4 regions of the Candidatus Brocadia sinica JPN1 genome follow, and region 4 is predicted to be linked to each of the others. Evidence: riboswitches for the same ligand, from Rfam matches in the RefSeq annotation. Region 4 holds a riboswitch; each other region holds the start of a gene.

Region 1 (7,460 bases), 1.1 Mb from region 4:
CCACAGTATTCCCTTCAGGCAGTGCGGATTTAACCCTTTCGCCGTCTTCGTTATATTCAAAAGGTCGCCTCAAAGTATTCCGGCTCACCCTCACGTAAACCTTTCGTATATTCCTTTGTGGATACGGCATTCCCCAGTTTGTTATGTTCATATACCGCCTTATTCCCGTTGCGGTCTGTTACCGTCACACGGTTGACCGGGTCATTTGTATCCAGGGGATTTGAAGTCATCTCTTCGTATTTATACGTTATATCACCGCCAGCAGCAATTCCACTTGCATTGATCCCGCCGTACGTCTGCTTAACGACGTGACCGTATGCATAGGAATTTTCATCTGTTTCATAAACATTGATCAGACGAGGAGAGCCGCCAGCCGCAACTTCATTGGGTGCAGTTATGGTCAGAAGGCCATGATTCAACTTCTCATTATCAAACCCGGACGAATAGGTATATCTCTTGGTCTTACCATCCGGAAAATTATTACCATTAGGTGTACCTGTAACAGATGGAGATGTGACGGAAACGAGGTCGCCGTTACTGTCGTATTCAAATGTAATGGACCTGTTGATGAAGTCCTTTACCTCAACAAGCCTTCCGTTAGTGTTATAACTGTAAGTGATCTTTCTGCCCAATGTGTCGATAGCCCCTAAAAGTTTTCCATCCTCATCCCTTGTAAAGGTCATGGTATTGACATGCCTGTCTTCTAAATGGACAAGGAATCCATTTCTGTCATAAGACTTTTTGCTCCCCTGTCGGTCTCTTAAGGTAAAGGAACCATCTCCATTCTTTGTCAGACGGGTATAGGCGCCGAGCGGGGTGCTGTCTGCGACATCTGATTGCAGCCCGTAAAGGTCAGAGTGGCCGTGACCGTCCATAACCACAACGCTTCCCACTTTTATAAATGAATCACTCAGGATAGGAGAAAAGGTATCCGTTGAAATGGCATCCTGATTCTCTTCGGTAATTTCCAAGAGCCTGGAGTTATAGTTAAAATCCCAGTTATGACCCAGCGGGCTATCAAAGGTAACACGGCTTTTATAGGTGCGGGTAAATGTCCAGTCGAAACCACGTCCGGGGATCTTGAGGTCTGTTATCTGTAAGACAAATTCACCATTGTGAAGGGTTATGGGGTCGGGGGTGTCATTTTTCAAGCCACCGCTTGCAATCATGGAAGCGGTATCAGGTGGTGGGCATATTGTGCAGGTTGCGTCAATAAAAATGCCACCCCTTGCTTGAACAAATTTTTTCCCGTGTGTGGACGTGCTGTTGAAAGGACAAACAAAGAAGTCGTCATTGATTATAAGTCCCGATAATATGAGTGTTGGTGTAACCATTGCGACTGGCGTTGGTTCAGCCTCTTTTACGGCAACGACGACCTCACCAAACATCGCCTGCATCGGTCTGCTCATAAAATACCATTGAATTGCAAAACTCGTCTGTCCAGCCACTACGGTAGTAATCGTAAATACACCGTGGTGGGCAGTGAATGGCGTATCTGATGATATCGTTGCAACATTCGGATCACCTGTATTTAAAGGCGTATACAGGGTTTCTTCCTCTGTAAGATCAGCCGTGATCTGCCAGGTCGTTGTCTCTCCAACTTTCATCTCTAAGACAGAGGGGCCGCATGTATGGGCATATCCGGCCAAGGTAAATATGACAGAAGAAAAAATGAAGAAGGCAAAAGCAAACAGATATTTTACGAAAGTACGTTGTGCACGCTTTGGAAATTTAAAGCTATGTGGTTGCATAGTTTCCTCCTTTTATGGCTGGACTTTTTCTTCGATGCCCTTAGATTGGTAGAATGGTAGCAAAATGGTTATTATTGCATCTTTCAAGAACTCCCAGAAGGCCATTGATCGATGATATTTACAAAATAAAAAAGCCTTACTGCAAAGATATTTCCTGGAAACATCTTCGGCAGTAAGGCTATCTTTTTTCCCAACAAGCGGTCTTTTATAAACTGCGCTCTTGGTCTGTTTAAAAGACCCTTTACTTTGCGCCACCTGATCACTCAGGGTTTGTCTTTATCGCGATGGTTTTTTTATTGTATAAATAAATTGATGGAGATAAATTGTTTTCAGTCGTAATGGTTAACAATAATTATTATAGTTATCAATAAAAATATAAAATATCTTGAAACACTATTTCCGTCGAGGTATGATTTTTCAACCATTCATAACCATTATTCCATGAAAAACACATCCTTCACATTTAAGCATCATGGCTGGCTGGGTATTGGATTAATCTGTTTTGTTGAGTGCTGCTTGCTCATTCAGCATCACAATTACTTTGCTTATAAAATCAGCATCTGGGCAACCCCTTTATGTTGGTTGGGCTACGTGATGCTTTTAGATGCGATTATTTTTAGGCTCAAAGGGAATTCACTCCTCTGTAACCGCAGACGGGAATTTTACATTCAGATGCCCCTGTCTATTGCCTTCTGGCTCCTATTTGAATTTTACAACCTCCATCTTGCAAACTGGGAATATCAGGGTTTGCCGAAAAACAGGATAGAACTCTGTATTGGAATGGGACTGGCCTTTGCTCTGATCATGCCGGGGATGTTTCAAACCACAGAACTCATCAAAACCCTGAAATTTTTCGATCGATTTCGGATTGCCAATCTCCGCGTTTCAAACAGGATTATATATACCAGTATTGTCCTGGGATTCTTTTTTATCATGGCTCCATTGCTCATCAGCAGAGACTATGCCCGTTATCTCTTTGGGCTGGTCTGGACGGGATATGTCATGATATTCGACCCCATCGTATATTGTAGCAAAGGGGAATCATTATTAAAGGATTTAGAAGAAGGCAGGCTTTCCCGGATATTGAGCCTCTTCGTAGCAGGTTACATCTGCGGTTTCCTGTGGGAGTTCTGGAATTACTGGGCTGCATCAAAGTGGGTGTACACCGCCCCTTTTATGAAGGATGTAAAGATCTTTGAGATGCCAGTGGCAGGATTTCTGGGATTCGGGCCTTTCGCGTGGGAGTATTTTTGCTTTTACCATTTCTGCAAACTCGCTGGAAGATCGGCATTGACTAAGCAATGAATACTATAGTATTACTGTTTAAAAACTTTTTTTTAGAAAGTTTTTATCTCTCTTGTATTCTCCCCTTCGCAAGGGGAGAAAGAGAAGGGTTGTTTGGTCGGCTATCTGCATACTTAGGAATTTCAATTGCCACAGGGTCACAAAATACAAAGAAAAACTTTGTGTCTTGGGGTCTTGGTGGTTGAAAAAAATTGGCGAAGACCTGATTCAATGACAAGAAATTTTAAAAAATTAGTTCCTCCCCCTTTGATGGGGGAGGCCAGGTGGGGGGTTAAAGGAAAAGATCAATCACCCTCCCTTAGTCCCTTCCATCAAGGGAGGGATAATGTAATGTTAAGGAATTTCAATCTTATATGATTCCCCTCTAAAAAGAGGGGAGATGAAAAGTCGCTGCCAAAGCAGCCTAATTTTAATAGGCTAAAATATGTATCCATCAAAACCCTGGAACAAAAATTGGTGGACGATCGGCTTGTTTGTTATCGGTATAAGTATCCTTTTTGTCATGGTTATATGGAATACAGAAAACGCCAAACAACCTGCATCGGTTAACGAAATTAAGCCAGGAGAATTAACTCCCTATGATCACCTTATTGAAGCAAGGAAGGCATTAATGGATGGATACAAACCAGATGAAGACCCGTTCAAAACTTCCTGGGGAAGGGTGTATGATGCAAGGATACATCTAGAGGCCATCAAACAGGATTCCCCGGAATATGCTGAAGCACAAAGGTTAATGGACGAAGTAATGCGGAGAGAGGCAGAAATGGAAAGAGCATCGGTGATCCAAACCCAAAAGTATTTGAAAAAGCAGCGTGAAGAGGTGATGGGGAAACTTGAGAGGTATTTTGTGGGTAAAGATATGTACGTACATGTGGAATTAGAGGGAGAAGAAGCGACAATTTTACGAATGGAGTACATGTTCTGGTCGCGTCCTCTCGTGTATCAGGTAGTGAATGGCACAGGCTTTCTCCCCGCCCTTAAAAATCTAGGATTCAAAAAGGTGATCTTCGACGCCACTCACGATTATTCCTGGACGTATGATTTAGAAGGTAATACTGAGGAATAAAAAATAGAGAAAAACCTTTGCCTTGTTTATAACGAGCTTTGTGAATGCCGTACGAACATTTCCTTGACATCCGATGGCTGAAGCAATTAAATTTATTATTGCTGCATCCATAAGAATTGATTTTTGCATCATCAGGAGGCGGATTCATTGACGATAGACAATATAGACATAGAGGTAACGCTCCAAAAAGTAGAGAAGCTTCTTTCTGAAGAGAAAGGGCTGTCGCCAGCCATGAGGTCCATGGTAGAGTTATTGGTATTACTGATCACGCTGCTGGTTGGTCGTTTAAACCGTAACAGTCGCAACAGCAGTAAGTCTCCCTCAAGTGATCCGAATCGCAAGAGAGAAAGCAAGGCGAAGGGTGAGAGGAAGGTGGGTGGACAAAAGGGTCGTGAGGGGGTGACACTGGAAAGGGTTGAGAACCCTGATAAAGTGGAAGTGATAAAAGTAGACCGAAGGAAGTTGCCGCGTGGGGAATATACGGTGGTGGGTTACGAAGCGCGCCAGGTGTTTGATATGAAGATTTCACGGGAGGTAACAGAAAGAGCAGATGTCGATACCGGTGAGTGAAGGTTCCTTGTACAATTTTAATCAGGAAGCCTACGAATGTTTGGAAACCTTCGGGGAGAAAAGCAAAGCAGAACTCACTAAGTCAGAGGTGTTACATGTGGATGAAACGAGTATTAACAAGAACGGGGGTAGATATTGGTTGCATAGTGCATCCAATAGGCAGTGGACATGTTTTTATCCTCACGAAGGGAGAGGGACAGAGGCAATAGATAGCATAGGAATATTGCCCCAATTTCGTGGGATTCTTTGTCACGACCATTTGAAGGCGTATTACACCTATCCCTGTACGCACGCGCTCTGTAATGCGCAAAGAGATAAATCGTGTAACAAACGATGCCGGGGGAATGTTGGGAGTTGGTGAGTCAGAAAAATACCGGCAAATGTATCGTGCGATATTGCAAAACGCAGAAGCAGAAAGCCCTCCCCCTGACGAAACAAACCGTAAGGGGAAAAGAGGTCGGGCGAAAAGGACAAAAGCCAGGAATCTTCTGGAACGATTATGAAAGTATGAGATGATGTCCTGATGTTCATGGACAATAAAAACGTCCCCTTCACGAATAATTTGGCTGAAAACGACATCAGGATGACAAAGGTTCAGCAGAAAATATCGGGCTGTTTTCGTTCTTTGGACGGGGCCAGGATTTTCTGTCGCGTTCGCAGCTACCTCTCAACTTGTCGAAAACAAGGGGTAAATTTGAGACAGGCATTAAAGATGCTATTTCGCGGTGAATTGCCAGATTCTGTTCGCTCTTAACAGTAGTGCTTAAAAATACGCTGAATAATTACCGGTTTTGCTGGTGGTAAGCCGAGAATAGCCGGACATCGCATTACCGTACAAAACATTGTGATTTGGCATGAGTTGTTAGGACACAGCGCTGATGAGATTGCAGCAGAGTATGACCTGACATTAGCCGGTGTATATGCTGCCTTGGCTTACTATCATGACCATCGAGTCGAAATTGACAAATCCATACAAGAGAGCAAGTCTTTTGTAAGCGCATTACGCAAAAGAACCCCTCAAGAGTAGCAAAAAAATTGAATGAGCAAAAGGGTTAGGTTACAAGAAAGAGCATTATCTATACTAATAAGAGGTAAAATAGACGGATTTTAGTATGTCTTTTTTATGTTGGTAAAGTGGCTAATCTTTCTAAAGGATAATCCCATGATAACCATTCTACGTTATCAGTTTTTATCGTTTCTAGCGGTTATCGCAGGTTTCTGCTCTGTTCCCTCTGCTTCTGCTCATCCAAACGATCGGGTCGCACATTGGGTCGAGCAAGTCATCTTAGGCCCCGAGTTTGGTGGGGTGGGCAAGATTTGTTCTCGATGGGTAAAGACCCCGAGGCTTTCCATCTTTGGTGCGTCGGAGCAACAGCAGAAAGTGGTGACCGATGTAATTACCCATTTGAATGAAACTCTCACCAAAACCCCTATCAAGAAGATTGAACTTCTCAAAGCAACTGACGTGGGAGCCGATATTCAGGTCTATTTCGCCCCTTTACAGGATTTCCCAAGTCTTGCGAAACAACATAAGTTTCAGTACGTGCAAGACAACTGGGGGTACTTCTGGACATTTTGGAATGGAAGGCACGAGATTGAAAGCGCGTTCGTTCTGCTTGCGTCTGACAAACTCCAAGGCAAAGCCTTGCAGCATTTCGCTCTGGAGGAAATCACTCAGTCGTTAGGGCTTTCGAACGACTCGCCGGTTTTTCCCGAGAGTATCTTTTACGCAAAAGGGAACAATGGCGGGGATGTCCAACAGTTCAGCAATTTGGACAAACAACTGATCGTCTTTTTCTACAATCACATCCAACCGGGTGCGACCCGTGGGGAAGTTCAAGCAGCATTTAAGAAACATTGGGGAGTTCAGTAAGGCATTACATAGACTAATAGCACGTTATCGGTTTCCACTTGTTGTCGTCTAACCAAGTGTTGCAGTTGGCCGACGGCACTTCAGCAACAGTTGTTTGTTTCTGGTGTAGACATGTTTGCTATCAATTCAGGCAGCAGCAACAGAACTTGTCTTTAGGTAGAAAATAAAAAAAAGGTAGGTTTGCTTTGTGGTAATAAAGTTCTCTCGGCATGCAAAAAGAAGAGCAAAACTATATAAAATTCCAGAGTCAAAAATCTTAAAAATTCTGGAAGAAAAAGAGTTGACTCAGGGGACTCGTGAGATTATAGAAAATGTCGAAGGATTTAAGTATCCATTAAAAATTGTTGTTGCCGTTAAAGAGGATACAATGACAATAATAACAAACTATCCTCTGAAGAAAGGAAGAAAAGGATGAAGGTGTATTACGATGACGAAGTAGATGCCTTGTATTTAAAGTTGGGAGATGAGATACCGGAAGGGGCTATAGAAATCTCTGAAGGAGTTAATATAGACACAACTTCTAAAGACAAGATAGTGGGTATAGAAATCCTGAATGCCTCTAAAAAGATAGATTTAAAAACCATATTATCTTACACACTTGAATTTGATAAAGATTTGATAACTCAAAAAACTGACTAACGCTTTGTTCATCGTAAAAGCTGCTGTATCTCCAAAATTAAATCCGTAATTATATTGAGTTGAGGATCGTGGGCTTTATCAAGTCCATTTTGGACATCGCCATATCTTTTCAGCTTCTTTGCCTTTGCATCCTCAATAATTTCCAGGCAATGGGGTAATTTACCGAAAATCTCGTGTATTGCTTCTCTATGTTCCTTTTGAAGGTCAAATATTCTTGAAATGATCTTTATTCTGTCTTTAATAAGAGATGCTCTTT
Region 2 (7,460 bases), 2.2 Mb from region 4:
ATTCCTTTTACTCTGAATTCCGATGAAGTTACCGGCATGCCGATGATTAATGTTGGAAAAGAAAATGCCTTCTTCGTTTGGAAAGAAGAAACGGGTAATACATGGCATATACAATGGACTAAGACTGTAAGTGTATCTGGACCTGGTTTTTGGGGGCATATTATATCTGACGGGAATTTTTCGCAAGTGGAGACTAATTCACCTATAATAAAGACAAATTTTAAATCAACACTTTATCGGAATAATGGAAATGGGTCTTTTACCGATGTAACCGAGGAATCACGTACCGGACACATCGGCAATAATAGTGGGGCAATTTGGGGAGATTTTGATAATGATGGGTATTTAGATTTATATGTTGTAGACGCAAGCGATGTCCTGGGAAACAGGACAAATACCCTCTATCGTAATCTGGGAGACGGAACTTTCGAGGATATTACTGGGACGGCCGGAGTTGGCGCGGCGGTAAATGCAGTTGGACGTCATTATGGCGCAGCATGGGGAGATCTTAATAATGACGGAAATCTGGATTTGTTTTTGTCGAACGGATTTGGATGGGGATTTCCTCTATCAAATGGGAAGGCAATACTTTACAAAAATCCTGGGAATGGTAATAACTGGATAAAAATTAAATTGGTAGGCACAAAGAGTAACCGATCAGGAATTGGCGCCAGGGTAGTATTAAATACTTCTCAGGGGATTCAAACACGCCAGCTAAATGGGAATGGAGGTGAAGTTTATTCACAGGGGGTGTCCCCACTTCATTTTGGTTTGGGGAATATAAGTGTGGTAGATACTATTAATATATTCTGGCCAAGTGGCGCCGTCCAGACATTAAGCCAGATTTCAGCGAACCAGGAGCTAACAACTGTCGAGACGAATATAAATGACTCTATGGTAGCCCACTATCCGTTTGATGAGGGGGCAGGAGCGATTGCAACTGATGCGTCTGGCAACGGTAATGATGGCGCTGTGAACGGAGCCGCATGGACGACCGGGAAGAGTGGAAATGGATTAAGCTTTGATGGAATCAACGATTACGTATCAATTTCCCGTATGAATCATGAAGAGATTTCCATTGCTGCATGGTTCTATAAAAATGCAAATGATGCAACGGGTGTTGATGCCATATTTGGTGGATATGGATGGAATCCAAGTTTGCAACTTCGAGAGGGTTTTGATGTGCGATTTTATAAAACCGCACCTGATACACTTCAATTTATCCTCGTGACACAGGATGGAAGTGGAAATAAGACACAGAAAACTGCTATAAAGGATTTGGTCAATTCGGTTGGTGGTTGGTATCATGTAGTTGGCACTTACAACAAGGCTACAGGGAAACAGATGCTCTATGTAAATGGGCAGCTGGCCAATACTCGAACCCATCCGGCGGGGAATACGGTTGTGCCATTGACATTGTATTCCAACATGAGAATAGGGCATACAGGGTTTAATGGTTATTTTAATGGTACGATTGATGATGTTAGAATTTACAAACGTGCCTTGACCGACCAGGAAGTGCAGGATTTGTATAATGCCCTGTAGTAGAGTGTTACCTTTAAAAACTTTTTTGTAAGTTTTATTCATAGAAAACCGTTAACACCAAGGCATGAAATCAGAAATTCAAAACAATTTCAAATAGGCAGTTCAATTGAAGCTGGTGAAGTTTATATCGATGAACAAATAAAAAAGGGTTTTGTGTGACATGGCACATAAGTGCGACGTCACACTTGTGTGCCATGTCACACTTTTCCTTTGCCTTAGCAACGGACGATTCTGCTTTATGGTATCTTATAATAGACTGCATCCAAATGGTTTATGATAAATATTACACGATAAACATTTTGGTCTTGTTTGTGGCATTCTTTTTGACAATTAAAAGTATGCTTGGTTGATGCCTTCTAAGTCATTTTTTACAAGTTTTTTTAACCTGATCTATGGATAGAATTATTGTTGACATAATTTAACAAAAAATTAGGATTCGTACGAAAAATACCGTCCCGAAAAAGGCAAACCCTGAGTGATCAGGGGGCGCAAAGTAAAGGATCTCGTCAGCCATTTAAGCAGTTTAAACAATTTAAACCGCTCATGAGACAGCCTTACTGCCGAAGATGTATCTTAGAATATCTTTGCAGTAAGGCCTTTTTTTTTGGCATTTTAAAATTTAATTGTATAAGAATTCTCATTTTATTTGAGCGGGTTACAGGGTAGCATGGACTTTGTCGTAAGCGCTCAATCGAACGACAAACTTTGTTTGTCCATGTTTAACTTAAGAAAGGGGGGGTGCATCAAAAAAAATCAATTTGTAAATAGTAATTTTGGAGCGTACTTTTGTTTTTTAATTTAAAGAAGAGAAGGAGGAGAATATGCGTAAAATATGTAGGTTACTGTTACTATCGCAAGCTACTTTGTTATTGCCTGCACTTATTCACGTTGGAGCAAATGCTGCTGCTCCAAGGCTTGTGGAAGAAAATAAAATAGAAATGCAAAAACAAACTCATCAGCTAGAGGCTGCAAAATCGAGAACGATGGAAGAGATGCTGGCGGATAATGCAACCAAGCAACCGCTGCAGGTAAAGGAGACATCATTCCGTCCGCACGGAGAGACTTATATAAAACTTTTATAAACAAGGGGTTATTGCGGCCGGAAAAGAAGTCGTATGAATTCAGTAAAAAAACAATTTTTTATCGTAGGTACCCAGAGGTCTGGTACCACGTTGCTTCGCCTGATCTTAAATACCCATTCTCAGATTGCCATACCGAGAGAATCTTTTTTTTTAATGCCATTTTTACGAAAGAAATATCTTAAACGCTCTATCTCCGGTAGCGCTTTAAGGTCTTTTGGCAATTTTCTTTCATCAAAATCCGACTTTCAATCGACATATGTTGATGGTCATTATAACGATTTTTTTCTCACAATTCTCTCACCATGAAAAATTAACACTAAGGGAGCTTATAGACAGGATATTCTCTGCATATTGCCGGAGTGAAGGAAAAAAGTATTTGGGGTAACAAGACACCCTCTTTTTTCCGGAAAATAGATATTTTACAAACGTTGTTTCCTGATGCTAAGTTTATACACATCGTGCGTGATGGAAGAGATGTGTTTGATAGCTGGCGGAAAATGAATTCCTTCAATGATAATGTTGCCGCTGCTGCCCTGGATTGGAGGTATAAACTATTCAGAATTGAAAAATCTTTTAAGAAAATACCCGAAGAAAATAAAATAACCATTCGCTATGAAGATTTGTTGGAAAATCCTGAGAATACAATAAAATCCATTTGTTCTGTAATAGGGATAGGTCGACTCTAGAGGATCCCACTGCTGGATTTTTATAAGACTAGTCACAAACATACGATACCACATCATTCAGAGTTAATATTCAAACCACTGAACAAGGAAAATACGAATAAATGGAAAAAGAATCTGCTTCCCCGAGAAGTCAAGATTTTTAATATGTTGGCAGGGCATTATCTGAAGAAATACAACTATGAAATTGAATATAATGTTCTAAACGTATCTGATATTTTATTTATGATGATGAGTTTACTCATTGGTTTACCACAACGGCTAATTCGTATAATGCAAGTAAAGAGAATCTTGGGAAGCGCCGTTCGTAAAATGGATGACAACTGATTCATTCAATAATTATCCTTGTATATATCCTCATATGCTAATAAAAAGCGCGATTAATGAAAAATCTCTCAACATGTTTTTTGCAGGGCTGATATCCTGTTTTTTCGGCCTCATGATTTTACAGCACGATTTCAAAGCCTTTGCCATACTGGGCGCCATGGTCTTTCTGCTTATTTTTTTTACTAAGATAGAGTATGCCTTTTATTTTCTTTTGGCAAGCAGAAGTATTGTTGATGTCTTTTATGATGTTGAAGCAGCTGGAGATATTAGAATAACGCAATATATGGGAGTTTCAGTCGCAGCGCTTTCTTTATGTTATTTTCTTTTCTCCGGTTATAATATCTTCCGTTTAAGTGTAAACAAGGTCTATGGCGTCTTCATGGGTTTAAGTATTGTTCCGATATTTTTTACCCAGGACTTCATAACGGGTTTCGGATACTGGCTTAAGTTGCTTCAAGGATTTTTGATCCTTAATATAACTATTTTAGTGGTTCTTCGCGGGGGAGATAAAACTTATAGAAAGAGGATAGATACAATATGCTGGAGTATTTTTATAGCCTTTTTGATACCGTATGCCCTCTTCATAAAGAATTACATGCAGGGAACTTATTATATGATGGGGGGGTATATTCGTTATGGTACCTTTGGTTCTTATGCTAATCTCATTTCTTATTATTTATTGTCAGTCTTTCCCGTTTGTCTTTTTTTCTATTCAATATCTGCAAGAAGTTCCAGGAAAATATTCTGGTTTGTTTTTATGGCGCTGCTGCTTTTTTCAATATATAAAACCTATACCAGAAATGTGTGGATAGGGATAGCTGTTCTGCTTCTTGTATGGAATCTGGTTAGAAAGAATTTTAAGATTACGGCGCCTGTTCTTTGTTTGATTATCTTCATGGCGGTTTTTAACCCTACCGTTCGGGACCGGTTTAGCGATATATATGTAATTTTAAAAACGGGAAATTTTTTTAATCTCGATCCCGATTTATTAAGCGCCAGGGTGGGCATATGGCAATCGAATCTTCATTATTTTCTTAACAATAGCACCATAATGGAGAAGCTGCTTGGCAATGGTTTTGATATTCAATCTGCAATAGCAAATTTGCGTACGAAAGACTCTGTAGAAGAACACAACAATTATTTAACCTTACTAATGACTACGGGGATCTGCGGCTTATCTGTTTATTTGTTGTATCTCTTTACGTTGTTTCGGGAATCTTTTAAATTGTTCCGTTATACAAAGCAGTTCTATTTTAAATGTCTTTCCGTAGTTTTTATCTCCGTTCTTTTTGCTTATGTAATTATATGCTTTTTCACCCATATGCTATGGAAGATTAATTTTCAGTACTATTTTTCGGCTTTTGCCGGTCTTGTAATTGCCGCTAATATCCTGGATGAAAAAAATAGGATCAGCTCCGATGCGCAAAACCCAAAATTCGAGGCAAATGCTAATGTACGTTAAAGCCTCGGGGGGAGGAATGAGCTTGCCAGACTTTCTGGTAGTTGGCGCAGCAAAGAGCGGTACGACTTCCCTTTATTCCTACTTACAACAGCATCCTCAGATATTTATGTCAAAGAATAAAGAGCCGTGTTTTTTCTCCTTTGCGGAGGCAAAGGAAAAGGACGAAGATATTTTTAACCGGATAAATATAGTAAGTGATTTTCATAAATATCTGGATTTATTTAAAGATGCAGGAGATTCACGGATAGCAGGAGAAGCTTCAACGGTCTATTTATATCTCTATGAGGAAACCATAAAAAATATAAAAAAATATCATCCCCATTGGAAAGAATTAAAAATTATCATAATTATTCGTGATCCTGCAGAGAGGGCCTTTTCTCATTATTTGAATGACAGAGCGGGTGGTTTGCTTAATTTTCCTTTTGAAGAGGTAATCGAAAAATGGAAATCAAGGCAATTATCAAAATATTATAACTATATTGATTATGGTTTTTACTATAATCAGATAAAGTCTTATAAAGATACTTTTGACCAGGTGAGAGTATATCTTTTTGAAAATTTAGAGGTGAATTCTAAACAGCTTGTTCATGATTTACTGGAGTTCCTTGGTGTGGATAGCTCTTTCAATATTGAAACTAGCCTGAAACATAATGTATCGGTGGGTGACAAGAATAAACTTTTGGGAAAGCTCATATACAAGCAGAACTTGTTGAAAGAGCTAATCAAAAAATTCCTACCCGCAGGAGCCAGGACAAGCATAAGAAATAAGATTTTGGAAAGCTTTGCTCACAAGTCCCAATTAGAAGGTTCTAACAGAAAACTTCTGAAAGAGATCTATAGAGAAGATATATTGAAATTACAGGATTTGATACATAAGGATTTAACGCAATGGCTAACATAAGAATCAGATTTTTATGTTTATAGAAAAATTGCCATGAAAAAAACAATTTTTCTTTTCATTTGTTCATTAGCTATTTTAAGCGTCTGCATCCTCAAGGCTGATGAAACCAGCCCATCGACGCACGTTAATTATCGTTGGTCCCCAATTAATATCAATGGGGGAGGATTTACAAATTTTGTAATTATTAACCAGAAGGAACCAAACATTGTGTATGCAGGCATTGATGTTGGGGGTATTTACAAGAGCACGGATTATGGAGACTCATGGATGCCGGTTAATAAAGGATTACAGTGGCCCACGGATAGGCTGGCAGCGGCGCTGACAATTGACCAGAAACAGAGAATCATGTATCTCGGAGTTGGTAATTCTCAGAAGGGGGGGATATTCAAAAGTTCAGATCATGGAAAATCCTGGCAACTTTTGACCCGAAAGGTAAAATTCGATAGAATAGGAGTGAGCAGGCCCAAAGGGAGGGGATTAATTGTTGTCGATCCTGGAGATTCTAAAATTATTTATGCAGGTAGTTACAAAGACGGCATTTTCAAAACTACAGATGGGGGGATTACCTGGTTAAGAAAGGGTCTCGATGGGAAATGCGTATCGTCACTCCTGATAAACCCGGCTAATCCACAAATAGTTTATGCATCTTCGGTCATAGGAAAGGAAAGAGGAAAAGATTTTCAGGGAGGCATCTTCAAAAGCAGCGATGGGGGGGATGGTTGGATAAAGATAGGAGATATGATCGGTGATGCGCATCAATTAGTCATGGATCCTATAAATCCCAACATAATATATGCAGCTTGCGGAGGACAAGGAATATTTAAGACAATAGACGGGGGTAATACATGGGTAGCGAAAAATAAAGGATTGGAAGAATTGATGCCAACAAAGCTCAATTTGAGCAATATAAAATATGTTTCATTAACTATTGATCCTCAAAATCCGGAAATAATATATGCAGGATCCGGTGAGCGAAGAGGACAAATCTATAAAAGCGTGAATGGGGGGGATTATTGGGTTAAACTTACCGGTAAGAGAGAAAATATTTACCCTGAAGGTTGGTGGATTAAGGAAACAAATTGGCCGGGGGGCGCCGGATATTTTGCAAATTGCTTGTTGGTCGATCCAACTAACAGCAAACGAATTTATTCCGCAGGGAGATCCGGTATATGGAGAAGCGATGATGGAGGTGTAACCTGGCGCGCAAAGGTAAAAGGTCTGGAAGCTACCTGTCTGCACCAGATAACCTTCGATCCGAAAAAACCGGATATTTTCTTTGTAGGAGCCAGTGATTGGGTATTCCTCCAGAGCGGGGAAAGGGGAAAGACCTTTGAGCGTTCTTTAAAAGGCATTGGCAATTGGGATGAAAAAGAGGATAAAAATATATGGGAAAAATACAGAATGAAAAACGGTTTATGTTTCGCCATTGATCCACGTCATGAAACTTCAACCGTTTATCT
Region 3 (7,460 bases), 2.2 Mb from region 4:
TCTCTTTTGCCGGGTCAAACCACGCTGCGCGTGAGTAGAAAGAGACGTGCCTTATTGAACGTTGTGGATGGTCTCTTGAAAAGAAGAGCCGCTCAGGAATTTCATAAAATCTATTTATGAGACCAAGTTCTACCAACAAATTTCTGTCCGATCCGGTAAAGTTGCCGATAAGAGACGTCATTTTAAGGGCGCTTGCCCGAATTAACCCAAAAATCTGATAACAACCATGAAAGATACAGATAAGATCATGAAAACGTTCGTTCGGTTTCGGCGAATCCGTGTTCAATTTCACATCGTAGTTCCTTAAAAATTTCCCATGTTCATCAATAATCTCCGTCCGGGGATAACACAGGACCACGGAAGCATCATGGTCGAGCACCTCAACGCATCTCAATAAAAAGTCTGGGGTTAACAGGTCATCATGGGCTGCCCATTTAAAATATTCACCCGATGATAACTCAAAGACCCGGTTAAAATTCCTGGCAGCTCCGAGATTCTTTTCATTTCTATAGTAACAAATGCGCCTGTCTCTGGCTTCATAGGCCTTACAAATTTCTTGTGTTTTATCGGTAGAGGCATTGTCAGAGATGATCAGTTCAAAATCTGAATACGTTTGGGAAAGAATTGAATCTATCGCCTCTTCAAGGTGCATCTCGCCATTAAACACGGGTAAGCCTATGCTTACCCGTGTTTTATTTTTACTCGTCATTCCTTTGTTAATTACAACCTTCTCCCTTCCAACCCCTATCAATTCATTTCCGTTAGGCCTTTAAGGAGCATTATACTAAATTTTCCAGGGAATTCAATAACCGATGCTATTGTACAAGTCTTGTACCTCCTGGTCGCTTAAGGGTTTATTGTAAAGGCGGACTTCGTCGATCTTGCCATTAAAATAACCATTATTAACCCTCGAGTACCCTATTCCCACATCAGCATAAGATGTCGATGGCACGATTGTATTACCGGCGGGATGGAATTTTGTATCAACCAGCAGGCCACCCACATAGAGCCTCTGTTCTCCCGTTGTCTTGTTGTATGTCCCTGCAACATGATACCACTTGCCCACTGAATTGCTCAAGTCCTTTACAGCAGTTTTCTGTGTTTTCTTCCCATTCCCATCCTGCGTCACAAGAATAAATTCAAGTCTATCAGGTGTGGTATTGTAAAATCGCACATCAAACCCCTCCTGAAGTTGCACATCAGAATTCCATTTCCATGCGCCCAAAATGGCGTCAACAGCCTTTTTATCATTTACGGTCTTGTAGAACCATGCAGCAATGGAAATTTCGTCCTGATTTGTCCGTGGAACTGACACGAAATCATTAATTCCATCAAAATTCAATGCCTTACCGTTTTTACCCGTTGTCCATGTTGCCCCCACGATGGCGCCATCGTTACCATTGCCGGATGAATCTGTGGCGACCAATCCGCTTCCTTCATCGAACGTATAGCGGGACTGCATGCCATCGCTAACGGCATTATACAAATCTTGCACTTCCTGGTCGTTCAAAGGTTTATTGTAAAAGTAGACTTCGTCGATCTTGCCATTAAAATAACCATTATTAATCCTTGAGTACCCTATTCTCATATCAGCATAAGATGTCGATGGCACGATTGTATTACCGGCGGGATGGAATTTTGTATCAACCAGCAGGCCACCCACGTAGAGCCTCTGTTCTCCCGTTGTCTTGTTGTATGTCCCTGCAACATGATACCACTTACCCACTGAATTGCTCAAGTCCTTTACAGCAGTTTTCTGTGTTTTCTTCCCATTCCCATCCTGCGTCATAAGAATAAATTCAAGTCTATCAGGTGTGGTATTGTAAAATCGCACATCAAACCCCTCCTGAAGTTGCACATCAGAATTCCATTTCCATGCGCCCAAAATGGCATCAACATTCGTTGTATCATTTGCATTTTTATAGAACCATGCTGCAATAGAGATCTCTTCACTATTTATGCAGGGAATTGATACGGAATCGCTGACGCCATTAAGACTTAACCCATTTCCATTTTTCCCTGCCGCCCATGTAGCACCGTTGATCGTACCGTCGTTACCATTTCCGGACTTATCTGTAGCAATTGTCCCGGTCCCCTCATTGAAAGGATAGCATGCTTGCAGGCCGGTGCCGGTGTTCGTTTCCAACTTCTCAACGGTAATTGTATCTGTCCCTGTGTTGTTTACCCCATCAGTGACTGTAACGGTAATTACATTATCACCTGTCGATAAACTTATACCGGAGATAGACCAACCGGTCGTTCCGCTGGCCGTGCCGCTTCCCCCCTTGTCGCTACTCCATGCCACCTTGCTTACACCGCTTGCGCTGTCTGAGGCGCTTCCGCCTAGGGTGATCGTGCCACTCGTTGTTGTATGAGTGGTATTGGATGTAGGACTCGTGATTGTTATCAGTGGAATAGTCGTATCTAAAGTGATTGAGTCGCTGGTTGTGTTTGATACATTCCCGGCGGCATCCTTATACCAGGCATATACCGTCTTGCCGCCGTCCCCGGCGCTTAGGTTATACGAAACGCTGGCATAAAAACCGGTAGTGGATGATACCGTAGTCCAATCTGCTGCCGACGCTAATGGAACCGTTGAATCCATAGAGAGATAATACCCTGTCACCCCCACATCATCAGTAGCAGATAAAGCCAGGGTCACGGCAGTGGATTTGGTATATAAGTCGCCATTGTTGATACTTATGGAACAATTTGGCGCCATAGTGTCTGATGTAGTAAAAAACATTTCACTCCCGTACGCAGTTCCTGCGCTGTTCTGCGCCACCAATCTGTAATAATACGTCTTCGCTGCCGACAATCCGTTTATGTCTATGCTTATCGCTGTATCGCCTGAACCGCTGACACCCTGCGCCGATGACTTGCTGCCATATGACCCGCTTGTTGTGCCATACTCAAACCATGCTGTAGTTGATAAGCCATTGGCATTTACTGTGCCTCCCAACGTGACAGAATTTGACGCCACATCGGTCGCCGACCCCGTCGTCACATTAGGGGCTATACCGGTTGATGTTGATAATGTAAAAATGTACCCCCTCCCCTTCACCTGACCGTTGGTTGCATCGACATCAATGCCAACCCCACTCTTTAACCTTATTTCATCGCCAAGGATATCGACATCTGCGCTCCCATCACCGGACTCAATAAAGTAGCTATCGGCACGTTGTACTCCAGTGACCGTCTCACCCGCATTGAGTTTTACCACCCCATTCGTTGTGTTAAATACCGCAAAGAGTTTTCCTGTCTTCGGCTGACGTGAATACATGACATCGCTGCTGGCATAACTCTTTGTGCTCCGATACACACTGCCATCCCATGAACGATCGGTGAGAGGAACATTATTTAAATTGTCCCAATTCGGCAAGCACCGTATGAGTTTAAGTCTTGGATAAACCTCTGTGATACTTTTGAAATTCGGCATATTTCCCGTGCCTCCGAATCTCCCAAACCAATTATACCATGCCCCATTAATGCCTGCCTTGGCTGCATAAAGACGATTTTCATACTCATTAACATTATTCGGTTGAGTAACACCTACCATATCTTTTGTAATAGTTACCCCTGAATTAAAGATCCTATCATCATCGACAAATTCAGTGTTCGAACCTTCTTGCACTAACATATCGTGAGTCAAAACATCTTTATCGGCACAATCTTTTATCACATTTACCCACCCCCAGTACATACTATAAGGTTCTCCAATCCATTTAGCATCTGGAAAATCTTGCAGCATTCTCTCCCGCAACTTCTTGAAAAATGCAGCTTTTCCTTCTTGATATGTTGCATACTTATGTACAATGGCATCATGCACCCGTCCAGATTCTGTCCCTGTCCAATAGGATAAAGAAGTTACACTATTCCTGTTTTTCTCCCAACGATAAAAAATGCCATTGAGACTTGGCTCATCATCCATATATCCTGCAAAGGTAAATGGCAAACTTGCGTCTTCATAGCCATGAAACATCGTCATGACTTTCTCGACAACCATATCAATAACTGCCTGTTGTTGAAAATCCCACATGGCGGAAAATTTGGTGGAGGTGCCTTGGAACCAACCTGACGCCAAATTGTAGGGGAACGTATCATAACTTTTCCACACCATGTGTTGGTTGTAAAAATCTTTTTCTGCTTGTGAATAAGTTTTCGTAGTATCTATAAACCTTTCATATCCAAATAAGTCAAAAGCCCAGTTCTTGGGGTCAATAAAATAGAATTTAAGATTAGCGTAGTCTTGCTTACCTTTATAGGTAGTATTAGTCTGTATTGCTATAGAATCATATCCCATTTGTTTTGCATATTTTGCATGCTCTGGTGATGTTCCTGTCCAGGCAATGCCGTAGAAATTCTTCCAGCCATCGTCTGCTGAAACCATAGACACGAATCCTGTTTCAGCTAAGAAAAACCCTTGGGTAATAATTAAAAAAATAAATCCTAAAAGATCATTTTTAACTTTCATAATTACTTCTCCCAACAAAAAGATTAGTAAAACAAACATGGCAACTTGGCATTCTTCATTCTTCATTGAAGACCCATAGCTTTGCGTCCCAATCTCACGATTGGTTTGCCTTTTTCAAATTTGCTACCTCTTTTGTAGGTCTAGCAAATTTATTAATCCATTCAGGTACCCAATCACCTCGCTTTCCCAATAATTAAGTGTGGATTTAGTATCTTTAGTCGTTAGATGGTAAAATTATCGGCAGATTTGTTAAAATATTTAGTGTTTGAGCGGAAATTCGTCTGATAGGCGGGTGATGTCCTGGATATGAAGCGTGGATTTGACGAGAATAATCCGTACGATAATTTGGCGTGACTATCGGGGAATCAGGAAAAGATAGGGTGAAAGCTGTTTGAGGTAAGACGGCGAGACAAGGAGCCGAGACTGTTTTTGTATGACGTAACGACGGTAACCAAGCCGTAGATAGAGGCGTTGCAGATAAAGCCGCCAGAGGTATTACCGAACCGGAACATAGGATAGTCACGAGAAAAAAGCTTCTTAATCAACGAAAAGACCAAAAGACTAAGGCTTTTCACTGCCTTTTTATTTTCCACTTCGGGGTGAACATCGTTCTAATGGTTCCCTTGGTCCGAGGATGAAGTGTATCTTGGCTGCAGTGAAGTTGATGGAAGTTATGGGTTCGGTGCGGGGCTAACTACGGGAAGGTCGTATAATTTAAAAATATACATCATCTAACGTATGCGGGTGTCTATGTGAATATCAAGGTGTGTCTCTTTACCTTTGATAATAGTTACTACGGTAGGTAAATCTTTTGTCATCTCTGATGATGAACGGAGCATTTCAATGCGATAAGTCCCTGCAGGCAAGGTGATACTGTATCTGCCATCATTGTCAGTCGCTACGGTCTCTACGGTCTTTCCTGATAAGGTCATGACCACAATTTTTACATCTATAGCCGGTTTTGTTTGAAGGTTCTCATCTTTACTCATAGGTGAAATTGGACCTCGTGTTACGACACCCACTAACTTTCCGCTTAATGTCTCTTTTTTTTCATTATTTCGCAAGACATTGTTATAGTCTTTAACACAGCTAAAAACAAATGCCATCATTGCTACAGTTATGAATAGCCTGAACCGAACTAAGCTGATCATATCGATTGATTTTCCTGGTTTTGCGTTCTGTGCATTATCGCAGAATGCATATAAGTATTGATTTTATCAGCGTTTATCTAAGTGTATCTGTAAACATTTGGTAAAAAATAAAAAAGGGGGGAGACTTGCCACTGCTCCCCCCCTTTATGCAACAATGATCTAATCTAGAAATCATCCCTTAGAAACCAATTCTGACTATCCTCGAACCCCATGTAGTGGGATTAATGATTGTTTCATTAACAAGCCAGGCACGGAGTTCACCTGCAACGCTTGAATCAACAGTGACCGCTGAGTAATCACCCCATCGATAACCAGTATAATATGTAGGACTTGTGAATGCTGCCACACCAGCTCCGATATCGAGAGGATCAAAATTCCTTCGGCCGGAGAGCCTCACTTGGGCGTTTGTGCCCGTGCTAGGATTATTTGATGTCCATGTTACATACACATCATTAAAGTTATTTGCTACAATCGAGGCATTCCAGTCATTGGATGGACCAGCCGCAAAGAAGGAATCGGCTACGGTAAGCGTGCCAAACCACCAATCGATCAGATACCACACGGGTGTGGGAAGTCCGCCCAAGTTAACTGTGTGGACTTGATAGAGATTATTACCGATCTGGGTGCCTGCATTAACAAAACGGCAATCCAGGGTGTCAAGCACACTAGCAGTACCGGGTTGGGTGGCGCTAGGTGGTATGAAGAAATCTGGCACATCCAGATAATACGGTCCCAACAGAGCAGCGAATGCTGGATTTTCCGCATTTTCCAAGTAATAAAGGTATAATCCCGTATTATCGGTAAATGGATCTGCAACTGCTAAAGTCGCCCACTCATTCTGGTCGCGCACTATAGGTGGTGCAATGGTTCCCATAAGGCCTCCCCAAAATGGGACACCAAGACCTAATCCGTTGTATGCGCGAGCCTTTGACATAGTGAACAAAGCTGATCCAATATAAAAAGGATCAAAAAGATTTGCCGTAATAATTAACGCATCCTGATCCATGCCAAGTTGAGGATAGTCCCAAAAAGCGCCACCGTAAATAGCTCCCACATTGAAAGCATAAATATACCATCCGCTAAAGGCATTCCAGTTCTTGGAAATTGCAATAAAATGCCATTGATCGCCATCTATTTCTGGAAACGACTCTGCGGTAATTATAAAACGATTCCAATCTTTATCATGAACGCATCGAGGATCAAAAAGAGCTTCTTCGAAATATCCAAAAAAAGCGTTCATTGAGACACTGCTTTGCAAAACCTGATCTGATTTCCTGTAGATACTAACATTAGAATTTGTTACCTCAACAAAATGTTGTTTTCCTACTGCCCCATGGGTATCAGGTGGATACCACCCTCCCGCTGCCGTTTGGTTAACTCCATTGAAATTAATCCCCATAATAATCGGTGGCGCCAAAGGGCCCTTTGCTTCTGGACGACCCTGAGGAGCTTTTGTCTTATCTTGCGCCTGTTTCTTCATTTCCTCGTATTTTTGGGGATCTCCGTGCGGACGGAATGATATCTCCTTTACCTGCAGCGGTTGCTTGGTTGCATTATCCGCCAGCATCTCTTCCATCGTTCTCGATTTTGCAGCCTCTAGCTGATGAGTTTGTTTTTGCATTTCTATTTTATTTTCTTCCACAAGCCTTGGAGCAGCAGCATTTGCTCCAACGTGAATAAGTGCAGGCAATAACAAAGTAGCTTGCGATAGTAACAGTAACCTACATATTTTACGCATATTCTCCTCCTTCTCTTCTTTAAATTAAAAAACAAAGTACGCTCCAAAATTACTATTTACAAATTGATTTTTTTGATGCACCCCCCTTTCTTAAGTT
Region 4 (7,460 bases):
GATGGGCGGCATCATGAAGGCCAACTGTTTTACGAAGATTTATCTTGCCATGTTTGGACAGGTTGATTGGCAGGCCGTACCCGCTGTTCCGGCCGAAATGATCCTGTTTCCACCGGGTTTTTATTTTAGCATCTACGAGATGTCGTATTGGTCGAGATGTATTGTTGTTCCCCTTTCCATTGCCATAGCTAAAAAGCCGCATATTCCGGTAGGGGATGACATGCTGAAGGAACTTTACCTGATCCCGCGCGAAAAGGTAGTTTACCGTATTAAGCGGGACCAATCGGGATTGAGCTGGCATAATTTCTTTATTGATGCCGATAGTATTTTCAGGAGATATGAACAGCAACCCATTAAATTTATCAGAAGGATGGCCCTCCGCAAGGCAGAAAAATGGATGCTGGACCATGTGGAAAAATCCGGTGGTTTAGGGGCTATATGGCCCGCAATGGTCAACTCGATCTTTGCCATGAAATGCCTTGGATATCCGGATGACCACCCCGCATTAAAGAGCCAGTTGCAAGAGGTAGAAAACCTGGTTGTATACGAAGTGAATAAACTCTATTTACAACCATGCGTATCGCCTGTCTGGGATACGGCATGGGCAATCATTGCGCTTCATGACTCGGGGATACCCGGCAGCGATCCGGCATTACAAAAAGCAGGGCGATGGCTCATCAGCAAGGAAGTCAGGAATTTTGGAGATTGGGCTTTAAAGTGCAAGGTGGAAGAACCGAGCGGCTGGTATTTCCAATATGCAAACGAGTTTTATCCCGATACCGACGACAGTGCGGCCGTGCTTATGGCATTACAGCGGGTATCATTGCCTGAAACTGCCCACAAGGAGGCATCGGTTTTACGTGGATTACGATGGATTATGGCTATGCAATGTGATGATGGAGGTTGGGGCGCATTTGACCGCAACAATAACAGAGCTATTCTCAATCACATACCGTTTGCGGATTTTAATGCATTATTAGACCCGAGTACGAGCGATGTTACTGCCCGATGTACAGAATTTTTAGGTCGTATTGGGTTTAGTAAGACCTCGGGCCAGATTCGCATGGCGATAGAATTTCTCAAAAAAGAACAGGAAAAAGACGGAACATGGTTTGGGCGTTGGGGCGCAAACTATATTTACGGCACATGGTCTGTGCTCGCCGGACTTGCAGCAGTTGGAGAGGACATGAACAAGCCGTATATCAAAAAGGCCGTTGCGTGGTTGAAAAGTGTCCAAAATTCCGATGGGGGATGGGGCGAGACGATAAAATCGTATGATGACCCATTCCTTAAGGCAATTGGCAAAAGTACGCCTTCGCAGACGGCGTGGGCTTTGTTGGGTTTAATGGCCGCAGGTGAGATACATTCTGATGCAGTAGAAAGGGGTATAAAATTTTTATTAATGAAACAAAAAGAAGACGGAAGCTGGGATGAAGTTGAATTTACCGCAACGGGTTTCCCTAAGGTCTTTTATTTAAAATACCATATGTATCGCAACTATTTCCCCTTGATGGCATTGGGGAGATATCGCAATTCCATACATAACAAGGTGTGACGTGGCACACTTTGTCTGTTTCCACTGAAAAATTCACATCACGATAAGGGCAAACCCTGAGCGATCAGGGGACGCAAAGGACAGGGTCTTGTAAGCGGTTTAAACCGCTTAAACCGTTCAAACGGCTTTGAAAAAGACAGCCTTACTGCCAAAGATGTTTGCTATGAATATATTGCAGTACGGCTTTTTTATTTTTAGGACAAGAAAAAAGGGGCATAATTTTTTATCCACCTATTTGATTCTTTGCTGAACAAACATAATAGCTATTTAACTTTGCATCCTTTTTATTTCAAAAAATTAATACCATAACTATGACCGAACAACAAGAGCAACAAGCATCGTTTCCATTTTCTATTACCCTGCTTATTGCTGCAATTATCGCAGGTGGATGGAACGGCAGGTAGATGAGGAAAAGGTGCTTGCCCGTCTGTGGCAGGATCCATTTCAAGCCGTTGAAAGTTATAGAAAAGATGCCAAGGTGTCACATCAAGATTTTACAATTCGTAATATCAATGACCCCTGTTCAAAGATATTCATACCTCAAAAAGATATTAAGAAGGTATTGATCATGCCCGTTATGATTACTGATGGTCATTATACAGAAGATGCAGAGGAGCGACAGAGAACTCGATATGCCGTGCTTTCAGCGCTTCATGTTGCCGGATATCAACCCAGGAATGAAACACATATTGGAGCGTTTAAAGCAGAGATTAATGGGGAAGAACGTCTAGTTCCATACGAGTGGTATCGTCAGGATACGCTGATATTGCAAGCGCTTCGTAATGAATTTCCTAACACCATCTTTTTTACCACAGACCTTGACGCACGCCTCTGGCATACACAGAATTACCTTTTACAAGGAACCTGATCGCCGCATCGAGTTATGGACTGGAATTTCCTGGTAAATGGCAACGAGATGTTCCTCCGTTTAGATCCACCTATCAAACTTCCGTCTTTGTTGCTGCGTTACAGACACTGGGCATCTTAAATGAAGATGATGCCGATTTAAATAAGATACGTCCTCGCATCTTTGAAATAGGAAGGGGGGGCATATGATTTAACTCCTACAACAAGGGATCCAGAGTTTTGTAAGGGGTAACTATTCAGTGAAAATATTTTAAAATATGTTTGACAGGATATCCGGGACAGAGAGTCGTTTGGATTAGTTTGTGGCATATATGGCCTGTAGAGGTGGTTAGTACAGCCTACATGAGGAGAGAGCACAGACATGGACAGGCTGGTGTTGGTAAGAGGAATTCGTGCTTTTGTCGTGTCTTATAGCGCCAATAAAAAGGATGAAAAAGCCTGTGATATAATAGCCGCAGTAAATAAATGGGTGGCTCATCATACAGGCGGATTCATTGACGATAGACAATATAGACATAGAGGTAACGCTCCAAAAAGTAGAGAAGCTTCTTTCTGAAGAGAAAGTGCTGTCGCCAGCCATGAGGTCCATGGTAGAGTTATTGGTAGTAGTAATAACGCTGCTGGTTGGTCGTTTAAACCGTAACAGTCGCAACAGCAGTAAGCCTCCCTCAAGTGATCCGAATCGCAAGAGAGAAAGCAAGGCGAAGGGCGAGAGGAAGGCGGGTGGACAAAAGGGTCGTGAGGGGGTGACGCTGAAAAGGGTTGAGAACCCTGATAAGGTGGAAGTGATAAAAGTAGACCAAAGGAAGTTGCCGCGTGGGGAATATACGGTGGTGGGTTACGAAGCGCGCCAGGTGTTTGATATGAAGATTTCACGGGAGGTAACAGAGTATCGTGCAGAGATAGTAGAGGACGCGGAGGGGAACCGATTTATCGCGCCCTTTCCTGAAGGAATAACAAAGGCGGCGCAGTATGGGGCGGATTTGAAGGCGCATGCAGTATATATGTCACAGTATCAACTGATACCCTACAAGAGGATTCAGGAGTATTTTGAAGAGCAGATGTCGATGCCGGTGAGTGAAGGTTCCTTGTACAATTTTAATCAGGAAGCCTACGAATATCTGGAAATCTTTGAGGAGAAAAGCAAAGCAGAACTCACCAAGTCAGAGGTGTTGCATGTGGATGAAACGAGTATTAACAAGAACGGGGATAGATATTGGTTGCATAGCGCATCCAATAGGCAGTGGACATGTTTTTATCCTCACGAAGGGAGAGGGACAGAGGCAATAGATAGCATAGGAATATTGCCCCAATTTCGTGGGATTCTTTGTCACGACCATTTGAAGGCGTATTACACCTATCCCTGTACGCACGCGCTCTGTAATGCGCACCACCTGAGAGAATTAGAGGGTGTGTGGGAAGAGGACAATAAGCAGCAGTGGGCGAAAGAGATGAAGGCCTTGCTTGAAGAGATAAATCGTGCAACATGCGATGCCGGAGGAATGTTGGGCGCCGATGAGTCTGAAAAATATCGGCACAGGTACCGGGTGATATTGCAAAACGCAGAAGCCGAAAGCCCTCCCCCTGATGAAACAAACCGTAAGGGGAAAAGGGGGCGAGTGAAAAGGACAAAAGCCAGAAATCTTCTGGAACGATTACGAAAGTATGAGGATGATGTCCTGAGGTTTATGGACAATAAAAACGTCCCTTTTACGAATAATTTGGCTGAAAACGACATCAGGATGACAAAGGTTCAGCAGAAAATATCGGGCTGCTTTCGTTCTTTGGAGGGAGCCAGGATTTTTTGCCGCATTCGCAGCTACCTCTCAACTTGTCGAAAACAAGGGGTAAATTTGAGACAGGCATTAAAGATGCTATTTCATGGCGAATTGCCTGATTTTGTTCGCTCATAGCAATTATGAGCGAATATACGCTGAATAGATACTGTAAGGGTGAGTTTACAGAAGAGAGGACTGTTCAAGGACTCTGTAACATAATTAAACGAGACAACTATACATAGCGACATAAGTTTACAACTGTCTGTCATTCCGGGCTTGACCCGGAATCCAGTATTTTTCTGGATTCCCGCTTCCGCGGGAATGACATATTCGTATCTGATTAATGACGCTGTGTATAGATGCAACACTTCCTTCCGCAACCACGTGAGTTGCTAAGGTGATTATTTTCTCTAGCTGAAACTCCATTTGGCCATTTCAATGATATCAGATAATCGTTTTCCACCTTCTAACACTACTGTGGGCTCAAAACCGCAGTGCATCATACAATTTTCGCAACGCGGGTCATTGCCTTCCTGATACTTCTCCCAATCCGTATTTTCCATGTACTCAGCAAAGGTTTTATAGTGAGTGTCTGTAATAAGGTAACAAGGGCTTTTCCAGCCTAAATAGTTTCGGGTTGGATTTCCCCAGGGTGTACACCTTAGGTACCTTTCCCCCTTTAAAAATTTTAAATACAGGGGAGAGTTCAGTATCTTGTATTTCTTTGAAATTCCATAAATGAATCCAAATCGTTCCTGTATCTCATTCCGGCAAAGGAACACCTCATTCTCGTTGTGTTCAAAACTAAAGCCAGGGGAAACCAGCATACCATCGACACCTAACCCCTCCAGAAATGAAAACAATTCCTCTATCTCATCTTCACTGGTATTCTTATATATGGTTGTGTTTGTGCAGACATTAAATCCCGCCCGTTTTGCCTCCCGAATAGCCCTGGTTGCACGATCAAAGACCCCTTTCCCTGCAATAGCATCATGTGTTTCAGCAAGGCCATCGATGTGAACATTAATGTTAAAATATTTACTGGGCTTCAGTTTTTTTATCGCATCTGCCAATAAGATGCCATTGGTACACAAATAGATGTGCCTTTTTTTATCCAGGATACCACGGATAATTTTATCAATCTCAGGGTGCATCAGTGGCTCGCCGCCTGTAACAGAGACAACAGGTGCGGGACATTCTTCCACTGCCTGAATACACTCTTCAGGACTTAACATCTCCCGCATGGTTTCCCGGTACTCCCGTATGCGGCCGCAACCCTCACAAGCGAGATTGCATAAATGAGTAATCTCTAACATTAATACCAGTGGAAACCGTTCTCTGGATAAAAACTTGTTCTTAATCAGATATTTTGTCAAAGAAGAACCTAATGATAATGATACCCTCATAATAGGGAAAACTCCATTTTGTAACAAAGCAAAAAATAATGAGCAAAGACGTAAACACAAAATGCTATATCAAATAGATAATACTGTCAAGGATTATTTAAGTGGTCACTGTTGAGTTTTCCGTAGTCTGGTGATTGATCAGGCGAGAACTTTTTCATAATTATATTGAAAATTTCAATTAAATTTGATTCCATTTATGCGTTTCTTATCAGACAGGAAGATTTATGATAGCAGTATTTTTTGCATTAAGCCAGGAAATGGCCTCCCTAAAATCGCAAGTAAATATCGTAAAAAAGATTCGGTATGCCCATGCCGTATTCTATCAGGCAGAATTTCATGGTTTTCCGATAACCCTTGTTCAGACAGGCATAGGGAAAAATGTATCGGATGTAGTACACCGCCTGTCAAAATGCTTCAGGATACAATTAATGGTTTCTTCTGGTTTTGCAGGCAGCGTAAGGCCAGAAGTCGGCATCGGGGATTTAGTTATAGGAAAACATGTTCTGTATTCTTCCCAGGAAACCTGGGAAGAAACAATCAAAATCGATTCAACCCTTTCCTGTGATACATCCATTGCAGATCTTGCAGTTGCCTTAAGCAGCGCAGATAATCTCAGATCACATTGCGGAGATATCTTGTCCGTTCATAAGATAATCCATCAGTCTTCAGTCAAAAGACATATCGGGACCAAAACTTCTGCGATAGCCGTGGATATGGAATCGTTTGTGATAGGAGAACGGGCTAATGCCATGGGAATTCCTTTTATTGTCGTGCGTGCAATTTCTGATGGCGTAGATGAAGACATGGAGATTTGCGAAGATATGGTAACCGAGGGGGGAAATGTCAGCATATCGGCCACCGTGCGTTATCTCTTGAATAGACCACACCGTATCCCCTACCTGAATCGTTTGCGCAAACAGACCGGGTGTGCCACAAAAACCTTATCGGTGTTCTTCCCAAATTTTATTACACAAATATATAATTCTTTGTTAATATAAAAACCATTTCCAGAGGGGGGATGATGGCAAAAAAAAGGATTGGGATTGTCATGGGTAGCGATTCTGACCTCACGATAATGAAGGAGGCCATGAATATACTGAAGGAATTTGATGTGGATTTCGATGTGAATATCATTTCAGCCCATCGCTCGCCAGAAAGAGCTCACTCGTATGCGACAGAAGCGGAAGAGAAGTACGATGTAATTATTGCAGGCGCGGGCGGAGCTGCACATCTGGCCGGGGTTGTTGCGAGTTTGACCCCTATTCCTGTCATTGGTGTACCCATGCCGACATCCGGGCTGGGTGGGCTGGATTCACTTCTTTCTATGGTGCAGATGCCATCGGGTATTCCTGTATCTACCATGGCTATTGGAAAATCCGGCGCTATGAATGCCGCAATATTAGCAATCCAGATAGTGAGCCTGTCCGATCCAAAAATAAGGCAAAAAATGGTACTGTATAAAAAGAAACTGTCGGATGATGTTGCAAAAAAGGATAAAGAAGCGCGGACTGAACTTGGATTACTGTAAGTGCAACGGGAGCATTCCCGATTTTTTGTGACTTCCGCTGGTTTTGGTGAAATGTTGCAGAGTGTTAACCCTGACAGGGTTGTATCGTCCTGACCTCATGAACAGTTACAAAAAATCGGGAATGCTCCCAAGTGCAACCAAGGTGAAAGTTACGAGTTGTAATGAGTTGAGAGTTCAATATCCAAAGTAATGACCCGCAACGTACAATACGTAGCAATTACGAAAAGCTTATAAAAAGAAGATTTTACCGTGAATACTATGAGGGAGAAGAAATGCCGTTACCAACTATAGAATGGGAAGGAGATGTTGAAGGTCGTATCCGATTG

The links. A riboswitch is a leader RNA that binds a small molecule or an ion and turns the genes downstream of it on or off. The one in region 4 is predicted to bind cyclic di-GMP.
Region 1: linked by a shared signal. The riboswitch ahead of BROSI_RS04960 (DUF6531 domain-containing protein) and the one ahead of BROSI_RS10080 (hypothetical protein) in region 4 are both predicted to bind cyclic di-GMP.
Region 2: linked by a shared signal. The riboswitch ahead of BROSI_RS00125 (hypothetical protein) and the one ahead of BROSI_RS10080 (hypothetical protein) in region 4 are both predicted to bind cyclic di-GMP.
Region 3: linked by a shared signal. The riboswitch ahead of BROSI_RS00035 (LamG-like jellyroll fold domain-containing protein) and the one ahead of BROSI_RS10080 (hypothetical protein) in region 4 are both predicted to bind cyclic di-GMP.

What each region holds. Positions count from the first base shown of each region.
Region 1 is NZ_BAFN01000001.1:1,086,096-1,093,555, reverse strand. Features, by position in the region: gene BROSI_RS04965 (hypothetical protein) at 1-73, opposite strand, end outside; gene BROSI_RS04960 (DUF6531 domain-containing protein) at 57-1,751, opposite strand; cyclic di-GMP riboswitch class I at 1,917-2,036, opposite strand; gene BROSI_RS04950 (hypothetical protein) at 2,193-3,056, shown strand; gene BROSI_RS04940 (hypothetical protein) at 3,481-4,122, shown strand; partial or broken gene BROSI_RS18930 (IS66 family transposase) at 4,270-5,446, shown strand; gene BROSI_RS18925 (DUF433 domain-containing protein) at 5,537-5,719, shown strand; gene BROSI_RS04925 (DUF2927 domain-containing protein) at 5,855-6,565, shown strand; gene BROSI_RS04920 (DUF4258 domain-containing protein) at 6,753-6,980, shown strand; gene BROSI_RS04915 (DUF2283 domain-containing protein) at 6,977-7,204, shown strand; gene BROSI_RS04910 (hypothetical protein) at 7,213-7,460, opposite strand, start outside.
Region 2 is NZ_BAFN01000001.1:30,635-38,094, reverse strand. Features, by position in the region: gene BROSI_RS00130 (FG-GAP-like repeat-containing protein) at 1-1,545, shown strand, start outside; cyclic di-GMP riboswitch class I at 1,999-2,110, shown strand; gene BROSI_RS00125 (hypothetical protein) at 2,367-2,627, shown strand; gene BROSI_RS00120 (sulfotransferase family protein) at 2,661-2,933, shown strand; gene BROSI_RS00115 (sulfotransferase family protein) at 2,987-3,313, shown strand; gene BROSI_RS00105 (O-antigen ligase family protein) at 3,711-5,099, shown strand; gene BROSI_RS00100 (sulfotransferase) at 5,116-6,000, shown strand; gene BROSI_RS00095 (WD40/YVTN/BNR-like repeat-containing protein) at 6,034-7,460, shown strand, end outside.
Region 3 is NZ_BAFN01000001.1:6,049-13,508, forward strand. Features, by position in the region: gene BROSI_RS00030 (glycosyltransferase family 2 protein) at 1-751, opposite strand, end outside; gene BROSI_RS00035 (LamG-like jellyroll fold domain-containing protein) at 803-4,474, opposite strand; cyclic di-GMP riboswitch class I at 4,511-4,594, opposite strand; gene BROSI_RS00040 (carboxypeptidase regulatory-like domain-containing protein) at 5,206-5,625, opposite strand; gene BROSI_RS00045 (hypothetical protein) at 5,804-7,363, opposite strand.
Region 4 is NZ_BAFN01000001.1:2,230,838-2,238,297, reverse strand. Features, by position in the region: gene shc (squalene--hopene cyclase) at 1-1,555, shown strand, start outside; cyclic di-GMP riboswitch class I at 1,594-1,708, shown strand; gene BROSI_RS10080 (hypothetical protein) at 1,944-2,423, shown strand; gene tnpC (IS66 family transposase) at 2,917-4,335, shown strand; gene hpnH (adenosyl-hopene transferase HpnH) at 4,611-5,606, opposite strand; gene BROSI_RS10065 (phosphorylase family protein) at 5,831-6,604, shown strand; gene purE (5-(carboxyamino)imidazole ribonucleotide mutase) at 6,628-7,134, shown strand; gene mtnA (S-methyl-5-thioribose-1-phosphate isomerase) at 7,407-7,460, shown strand, end outside.